4 regions of the Oceanobacillus longus genome follow, and region 2 is predicted to be linked to each of the others. Evidence: riboswitches for the same ligand, from Rfam matches in the RefSeq annotation. Region 2 holds a riboswitch; each other region holds the start of a gene.
What was found. Region 2 has a riboswitch for thiamine pyrophosphate ahead of thiM (hydroxyethylthiazole kinase). Riboswitches for the same ligand answer to the same signal wherever they lie in the genome.

Region 1 (3,971 bases), on a different contig from region 2:
ATTGTGATTAAAGATATCAGGCTCACTGTCCATTAGTGTATGTAAACTTTCATAATCACCTTTCATGTCTGATGGGAGGATTTCAATCGTACATCCGGGGCGTTGTGCCCGAATGGCTCTAACCGTATTGGCAAAAACAGCTGCTCCACCATCAGCTAAGTCATCACGAGCTACCGCTGTTACAACAACATGTTTTAGGCCCATTATTTCAACCGAATCAGCAACCCGTTTCGGTTCACCCCAGTCAAGTTCGTTTGGAAGCCCTGTTTTCACTGCACAAAAACGGCAGCCACGTGTGCAGGTATCTCCTAAGATCATAAAGGTTGCGGTCTTCCGCTCGCTCCAGCATTCATAGATATTTGGGCATTTTGCTTCTTCACAAACTGTATTTAATCTCTTGTCACGCATTAGGTGCTTTAGTTTTTTATAGGAATCATTTGTGTTAATTTTTGTTTTCAACCACTCAGGTTTACGGATGTATTCTGCTTGTTTTGCCAATACTAGCACGCTCCTTGTTTAAGTTCGTATTCCAGTTATCCAATTCATATTTTGTCTTCGCTAAGGCGTTTACTTCATCCCAATCATCTTGTGACAATTCCAAAGGATGAAGATCGATATCTAACCCTTTCTTGAAGCCATTTTCAAAAGCTTCCTTCAAAGTTTCATAACGATGCTTTTTAGTAGTCAGTTGGTCCAGTGTAATCGCCTTCTTAGAAAAGGAATTTCGCTTTCTTTCCCTTACTTTTTCAGAAGGAAATTGGAATAAATCAAATAGCATCGTTGTGTTGATACTAATTGGAAGAGAACCATGCTGTAGCAATACGCCTTTTTTTCTTGTTTGAGCATTTCCGGATAACTTTTTCCCATCTACCACCATTTCGTAAAATGCAGGCTTTTCAAAGCATATTGGTGTTCTTTCTCTATCTGACTGCTTTTCAACAACCGCATACTCTGCCGGAATGCCTAAATTTTTGTACCCTTCCAATACACCTTTTGATAAAACATAGTAAGCTTCCTGCACTGATAAAGGAATGTCGGGATCGTTCTCCGAAATAACTAGACTGTAGGTTAGTTCGTTGTCATGTAGTACAGCACTGCCACCGGTCAAGCGACGGACAAACTGGCAATTATAGTCATGTAGTGCCTTGAAGTCTATCTTATTCTCCACCTTTTGAAAGTATCCAACAGATAAACTTGGTGCCTTCCATCCATAGAATCGTAGTGTTGGTGGAATTTTCCCTTCACTATGCCAATTGATTAAACATTCATCAAATGCCATATTGATTGCTGCATCACTAAAACCGGTATCAATAAAAGCCCATTGTCGATTCAACTTATTCACCTCCAATTCAATTGCAATTATTTCACTAAAAAAGACTGCAGAATTTAGACTGCAGTCTTTTGGTGAAGTGATAATCAATAAATATACACATTGACTGCACATTTCCTACGATAGTATTATCCATTTCAGGTCCAAAGGGTCAACGCTAATTAATATATAGCATCTCTCAGCTTAACAGCTCCCCCAGTGCTTATTTATTAAATTGTTTACTATTAAAGCTTACTTCTAATTGTTGGGAATGTAAAGATAAGTGTGATAATTAACACGAATTGTTAATTACTCAACTTTCGCACCATTAAAATAAGTTCAAACCGTTAACTGGGGCAAACTTAGAATGTTTCTAATAATCCCCTTGCTAAACTTGATTAAAACAAGGCTGTTTTTCGTACTGTTTATAGCCTTTTAATCATCGCAGAGTTGAGATAAAAAGCGAACTAGAATAAGTAACTTCGGCGACCGCTCTGGGGAAATATACTTACGGTTCGCGGGCGGCTGGTGAGCCCTCCTCGTGCTTCTTCTTTAGGGGTCTCACCGATGCCTTTCCTCGAGGCCACTGAAAAACTAGAGAACTAAAATTGAACCCTCCACTTTGGGTATATATAACCTGTTATTTAGGGTTAAAATAACCACTATGATGGTTAAATAACCTGTTAATTTGGGATTAGATTTATTTATTTTTGGATTTCCGGACTATTTCCGGACTTTTTCAGTGGCCTCCTTTCCTCCCGCTGGAGTCTTCGTATATTTCCCCAGAGCTGGTTTTAAGCTTACAAACTGATAACTGCATTAGTGATTTATAAAATTCATATCACCGAGCTTCACCAGTCCGGGTGAGCGGCGGGCGGTGACTCCTGCGGGAAGAGCACGTGTCCGAAGACCAGAAGAGTGGTTTTCTCTTCGGGGCTGAGGCCGTGCCCTAAGGATGCGCATCCGCCCAGAGCGATCCCGGACGGTGGGAAAAGCTGATACTTAAAGAAATAAAACCAACAAGCATTTACTTCGCAGTTCATATAAAATCCGACGATAAAAGAGGGAAATTAACGAAAAGATCCTTGAGTATAGATGTATCCAGACTGCTCAGCGCAAAAAGTTAATCCAAAATCAACTTGAACAGTGTAGCTCCAGTCCTCCTAATTCTATCAAGGGTTATTTATCCATTTCATTCTGCGAAAGTTGAATTAATTACTTAATAGCGTAGCATATTTACATACTCATCGTTTCTAACTAACTACTGAATTCAACTATTATACTTCCTTCAATTAAGTTATGAACTTCGTTTAATCGTCCTTCATGTAAAAGCTGAACAATTTTACTTCCGACGATTACCCCATCACAATGCTTACTAAGTGTATGTGCCTGTTCTGTATTGGATACCCCAAAACCAGCTAATACGGGTACATCACTATATTTCTTTAAATCATCGAGGTAGGAAGTTACATTCGTATCATGTTTTGTCCGGGCGCCTGTCGTTCCATTGACAGCCACTGCATATAGAAATCCTTCTGAACGCTTTGCGAGTTCAACTAAACGCTCTTTTGGACTTGTCATTGCGGCAAGTCTGACAAATGCAATATCATAATCACTTAAAGAGGGGGAAATAATGTGTTCTTCCTCCATTGGCAGGTCAGGTATAATAATACCATCAACCCCCGCATTCGCTGCGTCTTTAGCAAATTTCTCTATCCCATAAACTAAAATGGGATTTAAATAAGTCATGATGACAATTGGAATGGAACGATTTTCTTTCGTAGATTGCAATTTCTCTAATACATTTGTTAAGGTTGTTCCATTTTCTAATGCACGTATGCCAGCCTCTTGAATAGTTGGACCATCTGCAACAGGATCCGAGAAGGGGATACCAAGTTCAATTGCGGATGCCCCGCATTCCTGTATAAAATTTATTCTCTCTTCCAAAATATCGAGTCCGCCATCACCAGCCATAATATATGGAGCAAATATATTTTGATTAGATTTGATTTTTTCCTGTAATGCTTTTTTCAATTTTTCCTTACCCATTATAATTTTCCTCCAATCCGGTCTTTTACTTGTTCTACATCTTTATCACCGCGACCTGAAAGACAAATGACGATTGTCTCATCTGGTGACATTTCAGGAGCGAGCTTCATGGCATATGCCACTGCATGGGAACTCTCTAAGGCAGGGATAATTCCTTCTGTTTTTGATAAATATTGAAATGCATCAAGTGCTTCCTCATCAGTGATTGATGTGTATGTGACACGATTTGTCTCGTGTAAATGACTGTGTTCCGGTCCCACTCCAGGATAGTCCAGACCTGCAGAAATCGAGGAGGCTTCTTCAATTTGACCGTGCTTATCCTGCAAGAGATATGTCATTGTCCCGTGTAATACACCGATATCTCCACCAGATAATGTTGCTGCGTGTTTATTTGTTTCGATGCCTTCACCACCAGCTTCCACTCCAAATAGTGATACATCCTTATCTTCAATAAATGGATAAAACATACCCATTGCATTACTTCCACCACCGACACAGGCAATGACAGCTTCTGGAAGCTTGCCATTCTGTTCCATGATTTGTTTTTTCGTTTCGGAACCAATAACAGATTGCAGATCTCGAACGATTTTTGGGAATGGATGTGGTCCGACAA
Region 2 (3,971 bases):
GTTATTTGAAGAATCCAAATTTGGGTATTGAAGTTGCCGGCATTGTTGAACAAGCGGGTCCGGGAACAGAAATAGAAGTCGGAACAAGAGTAATGGGACTTGTGAATGGCGGGGGTTATGCAGAATATGCGGTCATGCCTGCTGAGCGGGCGATGGTCATTCCGGAAGGCTTATCGTTTAAAGAGGCAGCAGCGATTCCAGAAGTATTTTTAACTGCTTATCAAACGTTATTTTGGTTAGGACGGTTAAAAGAGGGCGAAACAGTACTTATTCATGCCGGTGGGAGCGGAGTCGGAACAGCAGCAATCCAACTAGCAAAACAACTTTGTGAAGCGAAAATCATCACTACTGCTGGGTCAAAGGAGAAGCTGGATTTTGCCCGTTCATTGGGCGCAGATCATTGTATCAATTATAAGGAACAAGATTTTGCTGAGGAAGTATTGCAAGCGACAAATCAGCAAGGTGTTGATCTGATTTTGGACTTTATCGGTGCATCTTACTGGAAAGGAAATATCTCCAGTATCAAAGTAGACGGACGCTGGGTATTAATTGGCGTACTAGGCGGTGCGAAAATAGAAGAAGTAAATTTGTTAGAACTGATGTCGAAAAGGATTCAGCTGACAGGCACATTACTCACGCCAAGAAGTGATCCGTACAAGGCAGAACTGACAGCTGATTTTGCCTCCAGCGCTTTAAAACTTTTTGAAACTAAGCAGCTTAAGCCAATAATTGACCATGTATTTGATTTTGAGAATATTCAACAGGCACACTTACACATGGAACAAAATAAAAACATTGGAAAAATAATTTTAAAAGTTGATCCAACAAGCTAAAACACACTGCTCTTCAGTGTGTTTTCTTGTGTGTTCCACTTGCTTCACTGGAATTCCGCGAATGTCTACATTTATCAGCGCATATGGCGTTTATACCGCGATTTATTTAACTTTATCCGCGAATCGCTGTTCTGGGAGAGTATGAAGTGGACGTGCTTTCATCTTCAGAGCCTATACAATCGGCATCTGTCCTACTTTATCGCTCCCAATAAGAAGCATGGGGACGGTTCTTTTGCTTCCTACTATCAAAAAGGAAGCAGGAGAACCGTCCCCGTGCTTCCATCTGCCATATATCATTTTACTTTTATAATAGAATGGAGTAAGCTCTAGTTAGAATAATTAAAAATATCCACTAGGGGTGCCGTTTGGCTGAGACAAGATTCATTTCTTGATCCCTTTGAACCTGAACTGGTTAATACCAGCGTAGGGAAGTGGAGTTGGCGGCGTATACATATACTGAATTTGTATATACAACCACTCCATTTGGGGTGGTTTTTTTAATTCTTCAACTTATCAGAGAGGAGATGTCCAGATGAATTTTATTGCAAAAATCAGAGAAGACAAGCCATTTATTTTTAATATTACGAATGAAGTTGCGAGTAATTTTGCCGCAAACGGTCTAATCGCAATTGGCGCATCCCCTGCTATGTCACATACTCCGAGAGAAGCACAGGACTATGGAGCGATGGCCGACGCAGTCGTGTTGAACCTTGGAACATTAACGGAGGACCGTGGCGAGGCAATGTTAAAGGCTGGAAAGGCAGCAAATGAGAAAGGGGTTCCAGTTATTCTTGACCCCATTGCAGTTGGTGGGACAGTTTTTCGGACTGAAATAATTAATGACATACTTGCAACTGTAAAGCTTGCAGCAATTCGTGCTAATGCCGGAGAAATTGCTGTGTTGGCAGGCGCTTTGGAAAAAGCAAAGGGACCAGATTCCATGATTGAAAAAAATGACCCAGAAATAGCAAAAGCTGTGGCAAAAAAATATGATACAGTTGTGATTTCAACCGGCGAAACAGACGTAATTACCGATGGCATGCGAACTGCTTTATGCAAAAATGGCCATGAAATGTTACAAAACATTACTGCCAGCGGATGCCTGCTTTCATCAATTATTGGACCTTTTGTAAGTGTAGCTGATGACAAATTCCAGGCAGGTGTATATGCAGTGGCAAGTTATGGCATTGCAGCGGAATTAGCGATGAAAAAAGCAATGGGGCCTGGAACATTTATTCTGGCACTACTTGACGAGCTTTATTTCTTAACGGATGAAAAAGTAAAAAGATATAAACAGATTCAGGAACGTTAGGACATCCGTAATCAAAGGAGCCTTCCTGAAGCTATTTTAATAAAGGAAGAAGGAAAAGAAAATGGAAAATCTCATATTTATTGAAACAGGAACAGGGTTGGATGTGCACGGACAGGATGTAAATATTGCGGCTGAACGGGCAGTGCTGAATGCAATCCATTCCAATTCCATGCCAGGCATGAGAAAAATTTTGCCGGATGGTGACTTAAATAAGATGATCGTAAATGTCAAACTAGGCTTGCCGCAGGATTTGGAAAAATTAGATCAGAATAGAATAAAAAAGTTAATTCCCTATGGTACGGTCACCATTGAAGTAATGGACGGCGGCATGGCAACAACAAGCGGAATTTTTCTTGAAGAACAGCAGGATAAAAACGATTTGATGTACATCGTTAACGCTGTAGTAGAAGTAGGCTATTAAAAAATAAATGTCCATTTTCTAATTCATCATTAGGAAAAAAATAGAGGAGGAATTTTTTATGCGTTTTTCAGAGTCGTTGAGAGAAGCAACAAAGCAAAGTTGGGAATTAAGCCTGAATCATCCGTTTGTACAAGGGATTGTCAAGGGAGATTTACCGCTGGAAACGTTCAAAAACTATATTATGCAAGACATCTATTATTTGAAACATTACGGCAAAGTCCATGCCTTCGCAGCTGCCCATGCGGATGACTTTCGTGTTTCTGCAAGACTTGCTGAAAAGGCAAAAAAAACAACTGAAGCGGAGCTGACTGTACACAAGGAACATGCTGAAATTTTAAATATTACGAATGAAGAAATAGAAAATTTTAAACCAGCGCCGACTGCATATGCCTATACATCCCATTTGTACCGAGCGTCATTATCCGGTAGCCTGGCCCAAATTGTAGCTGCTATACTGCCATGTTACTGGTTGTATGCGGATATCGGCTTGCAATATAAGGATGCAAAACCGGCCGAAGAAATCTATCAAAATTGGCTGAACATGTATGCTAGTAGCTGGTTCCAGGAATCAACACAGGAAATGATTAACCTCATGGATGAATTAGCTGACCAAGCAAGCGAAGCAGAAAAGAAAAAGATTAAAGATCAATTCATCATTGCCAAAGAATATGAACTTGCATTCTGGGAAATGTCGTATACATTTGAAACATGGTTATCGGAAAAGGATAAGTTGGAGACGTCTGTGTAGAGCAAGACTAGACTAGATTAATCAATTATTTCTGGAATAAGATGCCGAGCAGACTGGAATTCCACGAATTTCAGGCGTATATTCGCGATTTCCTTAGCTGTATCCACACGAATATTATAAAAAAATAGAGACGGGCTTCAATAATTAAAGCCTATCTCTATTTTTATCTAATTAATAAGAAACCATGACGTTAAAAGAAAAATTGATAGCGGGTAGGGAACTGAGCTCTGAATTGACTATTTTATTTCCCCATTTCTAATGCAACATGAACCATCATGCTGACACCGTCGATTAAACTATCTTCATCGATGGCAAATTTAGGATGGTGATGGGGATAATCATAGGACTTTTCCTCATTTCTTGCTCCAATAAATATGAATGTTCCTGGTATTATCTTGGAGAATGCACCGAAATCCTCCCCACCCATAGTTAATGGATAATTGAATACACGATCACCAAATAACTTGGTTGCAATATCGATAACGGCATCGGTTTTCTCCTCATCATTGACAACCGCATCATAGCCATACTGGAAGTTAAACTCGTAATCAGCACCATATAAATCACATATGGATGCAACTGCCTTTTCCATTTTTTCTTTTACCAATTCACGCGTTTCTTGTTGGACCGTCCGTACACTTCCCTGTAATGCAGCGG
Region 3 (3,971 bases), on a different contig from region 2:
AATAACCTCTTTTAATCCATTATAGGAATCTAGTTCCCCAATAACTTGAACCCGATCCCCTTTTTGCAGGTCAGGTAACCCACCTTGTTCGTAAGCAAATAGATTAATGCCGCCAGTATCATCCTGTATGTAAGTTGTGAACTGGGAGCCATTACTGATTGCAGCATGATCTGCTGTTACGATTCCTTCGACAGTTACCACTGTTCCATCACTTAAGTTACGAGCTTCTTCAATGGAATATTCATCTCCTGGTTCACCAGGCTCACCAGGTTCCTCTGGTGGATCTGTTGGTTCCACGCCATCCATTGTATGACTGCCAAGGTATGCAAATGTATCACTAGCATAATCCATCCACTGTCCTTCATCATACGTTTCAGTTGGTACTGTGACTGATGAATTTCTTATCAGAGTCACATTTTTAGCATAATCATTATCTTCACCAATGGTACCTAGTATATCCGTAGGTTCTCCATTATTTGTTAAAGCAAGTGCATCATCACCATTAAAATTTATGACGGAGCCATTTACGATATCTGCTTGATCAAGAATTTTCTGGGTAGCACTTGTATGGGCAAGAGTCAGAACATCACCATGTGCAAGTGTACCGGAAAGTTCCATTGTCTCGTTTGCAGTAGACGCACCATTGCTATATAACTCTAATCCATAGTCTGATAAATCCACCTCACTACCCGTACCATTATAAATTTCTATTGCCTTGTTATAAGAACTACCTTCAATATACTCCGAAATAAATAAATCCTCTGCTGTCGCTTCATTACTTTCAGCAGCTGCAGACATAGAAAATACAGGTGTGAAATTCATAAATGCCAGCGCTAAAATAAGAAACATACTAACGGTCTTTTTAAAAGTTATACTCTTCATTGATACCCTCCATTTTTAGAATATTTGTTCCAGATGCGAGATTTTAAGACAAAATCCGCACCTGTCCTTCTTAAATATTGCATAAAAGTAAGAGGGTTACTATGAAATATTCGTAAACATTTGTAAATATATTGTAAATTCAGACCATTAGTACTATGTATTTATAAAAAGGGTTAATAAGTCCTTAGTTATTTTTTTGGTTTCAGTTCCATCGAAAGAGAAAAACAAAATGAGAGAACCAGAAAGGAGACATTACTTTAAAATTTTTCTTGAAAAATTGATAAAAAGTGGCTATAATCATAATTATGTGTACGGGGCATTAGCTCAGCTGGGAGAGTGCTTGCATGGCATGCAAGAGGTCAGGGGTTCGAGCCCCCTATGCTCCATCCTAAAATTAAAAAGGTTAGATAGGACTTGTAAAAACATCCTATCTAACCTTTTTAAGTATAATAAAAACATTTTTACTGAGAAGTTATGACTGCGTGGCAGAAACTTGATTAAGAAATGGGGCTGAACACACGATTTGAAGAATAACCTAGTGGTCGCTTTTATTTTACCTTTTTGATAATATTTGCATGTGTGTCCAGTTGATTCTGTGTATGTTTAAAGTTACTTCGTGTTTCAACAATAAAATCATCTAGTTTTAATTCGAAGCGATTTTGATTTTTTCCATCTTGGCTTGATTGATTGCCAATATATTATACCAGAAAACATTTCAAATTGTAGACTATATTTAGTCACTCTTATATTCTATATCGTATCATTCGCCTTCCACTCCACCTGGTAGAGTTATACCATGTTTTAAAGTTAATAATGACAAAAGTTAAATAATTTGGTAAGCTTAGAGTTGTATACACAATTATATAGCATGAAACTACTAGGGGTGCCCAAATAATATGTGGGCTGAGAGGAAAGCATACACTTTCCGACTCTTATGGACCTGATCTGGTTAATACTAGCGGAGGGAAGTAGTCGGACGTTTGTTATATCGTCTAATCTATTTTCAGCCTACCAAGCCAGGTCCATAAAGGATCTGGCTTTTTTGTTTAGTTTTTTACGAAAAATGGAGGGGGAATAATATGAGTCGAACGCTTTTGTTAACAACAATGGCAGTTTTTGTAGCAATTGGAACGATAGGTGCTCAGTTATTGTGGTTTCCAACAGGAATCGCACGCGCATATCCTGTTCAGCATGCAGTCAATGTCATGGCAGCTATCATGCTTGGACCAGGTCCTGCAGTTGCCATCGCATTTATGATTGGTTTACTTCGGAATATGCTTGGTTTAGGTACTTTATTGGCCTTTCCTGGAGGCATGGTTGGAGCATTTCTAGCTGGTTATATTTATAAAAAAGTTGGTAAAAAGGGATGGGCAGTAATTGGAGAAACGATCGGTTCAGGAGTAATCGGATCTCTTTTCGCGGTACCTTTTGCCCGCATTCTAATGGGTACCTCCGTTGGTGCATTTGCCTTTTTACCAGGATTTCTTGTCAGCAGCATTACCGGTGCTTTCATTGGCTGGTTTATCGTATCAAGGGTTAAAACCAAAAATTTAGCACGTATTAATTAGGAGGCTATATGATGACTTTTACTGATGTTTTAAGAAAAGGTGCTTCAGATGTAGAACGAAAAAGCTGTAAACTTGAACTAAGATTTTGGGAAATGGCATTTATATGTGAGGAGTTGCCATCAAAAAAGGTGGTGTCATCTCGATGAAACAAATACCTTGTTCCCTTACCATTGCTGGGACAGATCCTAGTGGTGGGGCAGGAATTCACGCTGACTTAAAAACTTTCCAGGAATTAAAAAGCTATGGTATGTCTGTTATAACTTCCGTAGTTGCCCAGAATACTACTGGTGTCCAGGACATCCATCATGTGCCACTTAATATGATTGAACAGCAACTGGATTCCGTTATAACGGATATGCCTGTTCATGCATTTAAGACTGGTATGATTGCCAATAAAGATATGATGAAAATGGTGGTTAGTAAGATTTCAAAGTTAAACGCTCCATATGTTATGGATCCTGTTATGGTTGCAACAAGTGGAGATCCATTAATTGAAGAGGAAGCACGTGATTTTCTAAGAAGAGAGCTTTTGCCATTAACTACTTTAGTAACACCGAATATCCCGGAAGCTGAATATTTGACCGGTAAAAATATTGAAACGGTTGACGATATGAAACAAGCTGCAGAGCATATTGTTGAGAACTTTGGTGCCGGAGCTGCACTTGTGAAAGGTGGCCATCTGAAAGGTGAAGCCATTGATTTCCTATATGATGGTTCAAGTCTTCATACCTTTTCCGCTAAACGAATTAATACTAAAAATACACACGGAACAGGTTGTACATATTCTGCAGCTATTACAGCCTATTTGAGTCAAGGTTTACCGTTAAATGAAGCCGTTAAAAAAGCGAAACATTTCGTTACGAAGGCAATTCAATATTCCTTTTCACTTGGATCTGGAAGCGGCCCAACAAACCACTGGGCAACACGAGGTGCACCTTCACTCGATTAAAATTTTCTAAAAGGGAGATAATGAATGTCACACTATATAAAACAAAGCTTGCGTAAATATTTTATTATGGGCAGCCAAAACTGTTCCCATGATCCTACAGAGATTTTAGAATCAGCAGCTGAAGCTGGAATTACAGCATTTCAATTTCGCGAAAAGGGACCCAAATCACTTACTGGCAATGCAAAGTTAGAATTAGGAAAGCAATTAAGAGATATATGCCGAAAACATCATATTCCGTTTATCGTTAATGATGATATTGATTTGGTAACCCCTCTAGATGCAGACGGAATTCATGTTGGACAAGAAGATCAATCAGTAGAAGAATTACGTAAAATGTTTCCTACTAAGATAATTGGGCTTTCTGTATCAAATTCCTACGAAGTTGAAAATAGTCCTCTACAGGTAGTTGACTACGTCGGTGCAGGGCCAATTTTTGCTACAAACACAAAATCGGATGCTAAAGCACCTGTTGGGGTTGAATGGATTACAACATTAAGAAAGCAGTTTCCAGACCAACCTATTGTCGGGATTGGGGGCATCAATACTGAAAATGCATTGTCTGTAATTGAAGC
Region 4 (3,971 bases), on a different contig from region 2:
CTCCAGAAAAGAGTTTACTGTACATCATAAAAATCACGACACCAAGTAAGGAGATAGGGACAGCAATTGCAAAGACTTTGCTCCAAGTATTAAGATGAGCCGTTCGTACTTTATTTTTTGAACCTTCAGCAGTTTGGAGCTTTTGTAGTTCGATTTCATTTAGAGGATCATTTATTGAACGAATCGATTTCCGATAGAATAGATAGGCTAAAAGAATAGCCACCCCTCCGGCAATCAAGGATAGTACCAATGCTTTATCAGCAACAGAACCAACATCGATGCCAGCCGATGCAGCAGACAAGCTCGGGGCAACCTGAACAATATAATCTGATGACAGCGCCATTCCTTGTCCGGCTATTGCAATCGCAACTGCTGCGGTCATTGCTGGTAATCCTGCTCTTACTGCTGCAGGTACAAGCAATGCACAAATCAATGGAACTGCTGGTGTCGGCCAGAAAAACAAGGAAATAACATACGTTACAGTGATTAGGACAAAAAAGGACACATGCCCATTTACCATCATCTTTTGAATAGGTTGAATCATTCTGACATCTGCCCCTAAATCACGTAGCGAATGCAAGAGGGCCAGCATAAACGTGATGATTAAAAAGATACTGAATAATTCTTGAGCAGCAACTAAATTCGCATTAAATATTGCGGTAAAACCATCAATAATATTTCCTTTATATACAAAAGCGATTACGAATGTGCCAAGTAACGTTGGTAAAACAACTCCTTTGCGGAAGACCATTGTAACAATAATAATTAAAGTAAATAATCCATACAACAGATGGGGTATTGTTAAATCCATTCATCCTCTTCCTTTCTTCGATTGTGCTATAGCCTATGCATAATCGAAGAGAAACGCTACCAGATTCCAAATCACTATGATGTTTATTTCTATAATGAGCGGGAATAAAACAAGTAACAACAAAGGAGGAATTATTTTATGAAACCTTTTATTAGAGAATATATAAATGAAGAACAATTAAAAACGGATGTAAACAAACTACAAGCTCGCGGAGTAAAGAAGGGTGATATCTATCTACTCACACACGATGATGAGAGAACTGGCCGTTTAGCCGACGGATCAGAAACTAATACGATCGGTATGAAAGAAATGGATTTTAGTAGTGCTGTAGGAAATATGTTTAACAGCCAAGGGGACGAATTACGTACAAAACTAGAAGAAATGGGCTTCTCCAAAGCAGAGGCAGAGAATTACGAAGAGGACTTGGACGACGGAAAGATTCTGCTAATGGTTACTAATCATGACAACGTAGAAAACTTCATATTATAATGCCACAGGGATAACCTAATCAACAAGGTTGTCCCTTTCTCATGTATTCAAAAATAAGATACTCAACTTTCGCACCATTAAAATAAGTTCGAGCATTTAACTGGTTTAAATTTAGAATGTTTCTAATAATCCCCTTGCTAAACTTGATTAAAACAAGGCTGTTTTTCGTACTGTTTATAGCCTTTTAATCATCGCAGAGTTGAGATAAAATGCGAAGTAGGACAAGTAACTTCGGCGACCGCTCTGGTAAATATACTTCGCTTTCCGTGGGCGGCTGGTGAGCCCTCCTCGTGCTTCGCACTGCGGGGTCTCACCGATGCCTTTCCTCCCACAGGAGTCTTCGTATATTTACCAGAGCTAGTTTTAAGCTTGCAATTGATTAACACCTTAGTGATTGATATAAAAACCGGATCACACAGATTCAACAGTCCGGGTGAGCGGAGGGCGGTGACTCCTGCGGGAACAGCACGTGTCCGAAGACCCCGCAAAGTGGGTTTCTCGAGGAGGCTGAGGCCGTGCCCGCGGAAAGCATCCGTCCAGAGCGATCCCGGACGGCGGGAAAAGCACTTACTTATAGAAATCAAATCAACCAGCAGTTACTTCGTAGTTTATATAAAATCCGACGATAAAAGAGGGAAATTAACGAAAAGATCCTTGAATATAGATGTATCCAGACTGCACAGCGCAAACAGTTAATCCAAAGTCAACTTAAACAGTGTAGCTCCAGTCCTCCTAATTCTATCAAGGCTTATTTATCCATTTCATTCTGCGAAAGTTGAATAAGATAGAAAACAAGAATTGAAAGACTATTTCTTTTCTTTCCTATTCATACAGTCATTACATATTAACTTCCCATTTTCTTGAATACCATTAAAAAAACCACTCTCACAATATATATTTTTCTTACATGATGTACACGTCCCTATTAATTCACGCATATGATCAACCTCCAATAAATATAAGGTAACCTCATTGATTATGAGGTTACCTTATTGTGAGCGAATATACAATACTTCTAAGCTACGTTCAATAATGTTCTAGGTTGTTTATGGAACAAGAAGAACACAATAACCGTACATAAAATGAAGGATGGAACCATGTAAGAACCATTATAAATTAATGAATATAACCATGCAGGTTGTCCTTCAATTGCGGAGCCGAAGAATACGAGCCCTGCTACATAGTGAGCAATAAATCGTAATGTAGACCCCAATAATACCCCTAGCGTGATATAAGTAAGATATTTCTTTGTTTCACCTGACTTTACTGCCTGTTGAATTCGATTGGCAAAAATACCGGCAAAGCCTATGACTGTAAAGGCTAGCGCGTAATCAATAAATCCTTGTAATGGTGTTAAAATATATGCTGTTCCGGTTGCAACTTGTAATACTCCCCACAAAAACCCAGAAAGCAGACCACCTTTTAACCCCCAACGAAATGCAACTATAAATACAGGAATCATTGCAAAAGAAATCGACCCACCCTGAGCCCATATTTTAAATGATAATGGTAAGATATCCAAAAGTAATGCCAATGCAGTAAAAATGGATACTTCAACTAAGAATAAAATTCGTTTTGACCTCAACTGTATTACCTCCCTTTTAAATTTCCACGCAAAAAAGCAATGCCGAGGGGAAGCTTCCTGATGGGGGAATCCGCTCACATTGCTTTTTAATCCATCAAAAAAACCACCAATCCCTACGCTAGTACTAACTAACAGGTTCAAAGGGTCTGAACAAAATGTTCACTCTCAGCCAAATGGCTCCCCCTGTAGGCTTTTATTCTATATGCTTCATTTGTTATGTGTATTGTACCTTATTATCAAGAAAATAACAATCTCTTGTAATCCATAAAACGATAAAAATTATGTTTCAAATCGAAGAGTAAGGGAACATTAAAGTATTCCTACCTTTTATTAAATTAATTTAAACTTAATTCATTTATTTTTAATTAAAAACACTTGACTTTAAACACATATCAATTTATACTAGGTAACAGAAAGTAACTATCGGGTTACAGAAAATTATTTGGAGGGATTTATAATGACAAAAACAGTTTGGACAGTTGACCAAGTCCACAGTGAAGTTGGTTTCTCAGTAAAACACATGATGATTTCAAAAGCTAAAGGCACATTCGATTCATTTGATGCTGTAATTGAAGCAGACGTAGAAAATTTAACAGATTCTAAAGTAGAAGTAACTGTAGATACTGCAAGCGTGAATACACGTAATGAAGATCGCGATAATCATTTACGCTCAGGAGATTTCTTTGATTCAGAAAACTACCCTAAAATGACTTTCGTTGCTACAGATATCAAGAAAAAATCATCTCATGATTATGAAGTAAGTGGTGATTTAACAATTAAAGGGACTACTAAACCTGTTACGCTTGATGTTACATTTGAAGGTCAAAGCAAAGACCCAATGGGCGGAGCTACAGTAGCTGGTTTTAGTGGCAAAACATCCATTAACCGTAAAGATTTCGGCCTTACTTGGAACGCAGCAGTTGAAACTGGTGGCGTACTTGTTGGTGAAGATGTTAAAATCAACTTTGAGCTTGAGCTTCATAAACAAGCATAATAACCGACCATATTTAAAAGCTGTATTTCCTTTGTGAAATACAGCTTTTTGTATAGAATTGACTTATATTATTATTGGAGGTAATTCAATAT

Region 1: another riboswitch for thiamine pyrophosphate. It lies ahead of ACFOUV_RS13440 (lipoate--protein ligase family protein); the one in region 2 lies ahead of thiM (hydroxyethylthiazole kinase).
Region 3: another riboswitch for thiamine pyrophosphate. It lies ahead of thiW (energy coupling factor transporter S component ThiW); the one in region 2 lies ahead of thiM (hydroxyethylthiazole kinase).
Region 4: another riboswitch for thiamine pyrophosphate. It lies ahead of thiT (energy-coupled thiamine transporter ThiT); the one in region 2 lies ahead of thiM (hydroxyethylthiazole kinase).

Annotation. Positions count from the first base shown of each region.
Region 1 covers NZ_JBHSAO010000010.1:28,254-32,224, reverse strand. Annotated here, with positions in the region: gene lipA (lipoyl synthase) at 1-498, opposite strand, end outside; gene ACFOUV_RS13440 (lipoate--protein ligase family protein) at 470-1,333, opposite strand; TPP riboswitch at 1,427-1,537, opposite strand; gene trpA (tryptophan synthase subunit alpha) at 2,567-3,358, opposite strand; gene trpB (tryptophan synthase subunit beta) at 3,358-3,971, opposite strand, start outside.
Region 2 covers NZ_JBHSAO010000004.1:139,903-143,873, forward strand. Annotated here, with positions in the region: gene ACFOUV_RS07290 (NAD(P)H-quinone oxidoreductase) at 1-833, shown strand, start outside; TPP riboswitch at 1,178-1,280, shown strand; gene thiM (hydroxyethylthiazole kinase) at 1,366-2,145, shown strand; gene ACFOUV_RS07300 (Lin0512 family protein) at 2,207-2,566, shown strand; gene tenA (thiaminase II) at 2,625-3,314, shown strand; gene ACFOUV_RS07310 (amidohydrolase) at 3,556-3,971, opposite strand, start outside.
Region 3 covers NZ_JBHSAO010000010.1:50,993-54,963, forward strand. Annotated here, with positions in the region: gene ACFOUV_RS13545 (5'-nucleotidase C-terminal domain-containing protein) at 1-882, opposite strand, end outside; tRNA gene ACFOUV_RS13550 (tRNA-Ala) at 1,196-1,268, shown strand; TPP riboswitch at 1,752-1,866, shown strand; gene thiW (energy coupling factor transporter S component ThiW) at 1,962-2,450, shown strand; gene thiD (bifunctional hydroxymethylpyrimidine kinase/phosphomethylpyrimidine kinase) at 2,593-3,399, shown strand; gene thiE (thiamine phosphate synthase) at 3,424-3,971, shown strand, end outside.
Region 4 covers NZ_JBHSAO010000008.1:34,585-38,555, forward strand. Annotated here, with positions in the region: gene ACFOUV_RS10845 (hypothetical protein) at 1-811, opposite strand, end outside; gene ACFOUV_RS10850 (general stress protein) at 950-1,300, shown strand; gene thiT (energy-coupled thiamine transporter ThiT) at 2,316-2,885, opposite strand; TPP riboswitch at 2,978-3,079, opposite strand; gene ACFOUV_RS10860 (YceI family protein) at 3,343-3,879, shown strand; gene ACFOUV_RS10865 (thiol-disulfide oxidoreductase DCC family protein) at 3,970-3,971, shown strand, end outside.